DNA from 2 places in the Abyssisolibacter sp. ZYX002 genome. Region 2 is predicted to be linked to the other one. Evidence: a T-box and tRNA genes for the amino acid it is inferred to sense, from the RefSeq annotation. Region 2 holds a T-box; the other holds one or more tRNA genes.
The links. The T-box of region 2 lies ahead of P3X86_RS00315 (valine--tRNA ligase). A T-box ahead of a tRNA ligase gene usually reads a tRNA of that ligase, here a tRNA-Val.

Region 1 (2,271 bases), on a different contig from region 2:
ATAAAAAATCTGAGAATGTATAAGGGAGGAAATACCATGAACGATAGTGTTATTAGAGAAATACTAAAAAATTACGAATCTAAGTTAGATCAAAAAAAACGTGAGCAAACTATACGAGTAAGAGAAATCTACAACTTAATTCCTCGTATTGAAGAAATAGATAAAAAAATTGCATCTTTAGGCGTAGCAACTTCAAAGGAGATATTAAAGAACTCTGGTTGTATAGAGAATAAGATAGAGCAATTACAACACCAAATACAATCTCTTAAGCAAGAAAAAGCTATACTAATGACCGAAAACAATATCCCTATAAATTATACAGATATTGCATATGATTGTGTAAGGTGTAAGGATACTGGATATCTTGAGAATGGTAAAAAATGCAATTGTTTTAAGCAAGCATTAATAAGAACTGCTTACAAGATGTCTAATTTAGAGAGAATGCTTGCTAAAGAAAATTTTCAAACCTTTAATATAAATCTGTTCTCTGATGAGTCTTATGAAAATGAACAGCGTACTCCAAAAGAAAATATGAAATTTATAGCTAATGTGTGCGAAGGTTTTGTTATTAATTTTGATAAGGATAATGAAGAAAATTTACTATTTTATGGTACTACTGGTTTAGGAAAAACATTCATGTGCAACTGCATTGCTAAAAACTTACTTGATAAGGGGAAAATTGTACTGTATCAAACTGCTTTTAATATATTAGATATTATTAGAACCTATAAATTTAAGGACATAGCAAAAGATACTTCTTACCAACTAGCATACAATCTATTGTTTAGTTCTGATTTGCTAATAATTGACGACCTTGGTACTGAACTAACCACTGCTTTTACAAATACTGAGATGTTTAACATCATAAATTCTAGACTTGTAAATGGTAAGAAAACTATAATCTCTACAAATCATCATCCTAGAGAACTATCGCAAATGTATTCCGACAGGTTTTTTTCTAGAATATTTGGTAAGTTTATAGAACTAAAGTTTTATGGTAATGATTTAAGATGGGAAGAATAGAATAATAATAAATAAAAAAATCAGCGTTAACGCTGATTTTTTATGGTGGGCACAACAGGGCTCGAACCTATGACCCCCTGCTTGTAAGGCAGGTGCTCTCCCAACTGAGCTATGCGCCCACAAATATGGTGACCCTACCGGGACTCGAACCCGGGTTACCGCCGTGAAAGGGCGGTGTCTTAACCGCTTGACCATAGGGCCTAAAAATGGTGACCCATCGGCGACTCGAACGCCGGACACCCTGATTAAAAGTCAGATGCTCTACCAACTGAGCTAATGGGTCTTACAGACTACTCTTAGTATTTTACATGATAGAAGAATGTATGTCAACAGTTTTTTCTACTTTTTTTTAAAATCTTATCGTATATCAACAAATACTGTTTAAATAGGTAATTTAACGTAATTTTTTTATGTTTATTCCTCTTTATAACTATCTAACAATTCTTTTAACATACTGTCATTATCTGTTATTATATTGTCTACTCCAAGCTCTATCATGTTTTCCATACTAGTTTCTGTATTTATAGTCCATACATGCACTTCTCTTCCTATCGAATAAGCCGTACTTACAAAACCTTCATTAACATTTGTTTCTTCTATACTATAAAAATCTACTTTTAGTTTTTCAAGCTCCCCTACCGCAAAATACATTATATATCCTGTTTTAATTAAATGCTCTTGTCGTTTTATTTCTAATAACGCATCATAATCTAAAGATGTAACTACACAAGATTTTATAAAGTTCTTTTCTTTAATAATTTTTGCAACTTTTTTTATTAAAACCTTGTCACTTTTGTTTGTTTTTAACTCTATATTTAACTTTATCTTTCCTTTAGCATAATCAATAACTTCCTGTAGTGTTGGGACTTTTTCTCCTTTAAATTTTGAATCAAACAGTATTCCTGTATCTAACTGTTTTATTTCCTCTAGAGTCATTTGTGATGGCATTTTGTCAGTTCCAACTGTTCTCTTAAACGTATTATCATGCAACAATATAACCTGCCCATCTTTTGTTTCTTGAACATCTATTTCTGCATAGGTTGCACCATTTTTTATTGCTACCTTTAATGCTGATATTGTATTTTCTGGAGCTAGCTTTGAGCTACCTCTATGAGCTGTTATATCTATATCATATTTAGCATTATCTAATCCATCTAAAATCATAAAAGAATAAACTGATAAAGCCGTTACACATATAACAAATACAAGTACTATTACCTTTTTATTTGTTATAACTTTATCTATAAT
Region 2 (2,271 bases):
TGAAGTTTTATATAATTCGGTAATATGATATTTTCTTTCATTGAATTATCTATTTTCAAATATATTGATAGATAAAAATTAAAAGGAGGTGAAATAATGGAATTTATGAATTCAGATTATGATTTATCAGGAAGAAAAGAAGAAGAAAAAAGCTGCGGTAAATGTCGTTGGTCTTGGGGTGTAACTAGAGCTATGGTTAATGCAGCTAGACCTACAGGTCCAGTTTATAAATAATCTTATTAATTAGGAAAATTATCTTCGTATCTTTAACATTAAGTATCCTAATAATTATGATAAAAACTTTACCATATTATTGTGATATCTACATATGTTTAGATAATTAGTAGATAAAATAAATACACGGAGGTGAAATAATGGAATTTATGGATTACGCTGTAAGCGGAGAAAAAGAAAAAAGTTGCGGTAAATGTGGTTGGACTTGGCATGTAACACGTGCTATGGTTAATGCTCCTCGCCATCATTTAGATCCTGGTACTCAACCTTCTATACCTAGTCTGTAAAATATAATAGGTGTTTAGAAATCATTTTAATTAATATTTATATTTAAAAGTGTCTACTTCTATACTATTGGATTTAGACACTTTTACTTTTACATAAACTAACTTATCCATGTTTTGGATAAGTTTGCTTGACTTTTTTTTGGTTATATTGTAATATAAAAAAAATAAGGTCGCATAGCTAACTTGCCTCACAATCAGAGGGAACAGGTTCGAGTCCTGCTAGGGCCATTATATAAAACAAACAATGATAAGAAGTAGTAATTTGAATTCGATTTCCAGAGAGGAGTAGTTTGCTGAAATACTCTATGAGAACTCAAATGAAGTAGTCTTTGAGTTATGGGCAGAAACCAATTTGGAAGTAGATCCCATTGTTTTTCCTCGTTATCGGATGTTAAGTGCATATATTTATTTATATGAATTTAGGTGGTACCACGGTTATTTCGTCCTATTATTTTAATAGGACGTTTTTTATTTTATTAAGAAAGAGAGGATAATGAAATGTTAGAAAAGAAATATAAAGCTAATGAAATCGAAAAAGAATTAGTAGACTTTTGGAAAAATAATGAAATATTTAAGTATGAAGAAACGAGTAATAAAGAACTTTATTCCATAGATACTCCACCTCCAACTGTAAGTGGAAAACTACACATAGGTCATATTTTTTCATATACTCAAGCTGAAATGATTGCACGTTATAAGAGAGCTATAGGTTATAATGTATTCTATCCTTTTGGCTTTGATGACAATGGCCTACCAACAGAGCGTTTAGTTGAAAATGATTTAAAAATAAAAGCTAAAGAAATGCCTCGTTCCAAGTTCAATCAAAATTGTTTAAACGTAATCATGGATTACGAAGCAGAATTCAAAAATTTATGGACTAACCTCGGCTTTAGTTGCGATTGGGGCCTTGAGTATAAAACTGTATCCCCACTATCTCAAAAAATTTCACAAAGATCATTCATTGATTTATATAATAAGAAAAAAGCTTATATCGAAGAAAGTCCTGTTCTTTATTGTACTCATTGCCAAACTTCAATTGCTCAAGCAGAACTAGAGACAAAAGAGCTTGAATCTCATTTTAACTATATTAAATTTTATATTGATGATGAATATTTGATGGTAGCAACAACACGTCCTGAACTGTTAAATTCATGTCAGGCAATTTTTATCCATCCAGATGATGATAAAAACTCCCATTATATAGGAAAGACTGCTATAGTTCCATTATATAACTACGAAGTACCAATTCTACCTAACGAAGATGTAGATAAGGAAAAAGGTAGTGGAGCAGTAATGTTCTGTACTTTTGGAGATACTAAGGATTTAGAGTGGTATAAAAAATACGACTACCCCTATAAAAAGACCATTAATTCAGATGGATTTATTGATGAATCAGTTGAATTTATTGGTGGAATGCATGTGAAAAAAGCAAGAAAATCAATAATTGAGTTATTAAAAGAAAATGAATTATTAATTAAATCAACTTCAATAACTCACCCCGTTTCAGTACATGAAAGATGCTCTAATGAAGTTGAAATTATACCATCACAACAATGGTATATTGATATATTAAGTTCACAAGATGAATTAATCAAGCTAGCTGATCAGATAAATTGGTATCCATCATATATGAAATCTAGATACTTGTCCTGGGTTGAAAACTTAAAGTGGAATTGGTGTATATCAAGACAACGATACTTCGGTGTACCATTTCCTGTTTGGTATTGTGAAGATTGTGGTGAAATAAAAA

Region 1: it encodes a tRNA-Val, which carries the amino acid that the T-box ahead of P3X86_RS00315 (valine--tRNA ligase) is inferred to sense. The anticodon was not compared.

What each region holds. Positions count from the first base shown of each region.
Region 1 is NZ_JARMXH010000012.1:31,079-33,349, forward strand. Features, by position in the region: gene P3X86_RS19830 (DnaD domain protein) at 1-23, shown strand, start outside; gene P3X86_RS19835 (ATP-binding protein) at 37-1,023, shown strand; tRNA gene P3X86_RS19840 (tRNA-Val) at 1,067-1,142, opposite strand; tRNA gene P3X86_RS19845 (tRNA-Glu) at 1,150-1,224, opposite strand; tRNA gene P3X86_RS19850 (tRNA-Lys) at 1,231-1,306, opposite strand; gene P3X86_RS19855 (glycerophosphoryl diester phosphodiesterase membrane domain-containing protein) at 1,438-2,271, opposite strand, start outside.
Region 2 is NZ_JARMXH010000001.1:76,367-78,637, reverse strand. Features, by position in the region: gene P3X86_RS00330 (radical SAM protein) at 1-28, shown strand, start outside; gene P3X86_RS00325 (hypothetical protein) at 97-234, shown strand; gene P3X86_RS00320 (hypothetical protein) at 384-521, shown strand; T-box leader at 757-972, shown strand; gene P3X86_RS00315 (valine--tRNA ligase) at 1,020-2,271, shown strand, end outside.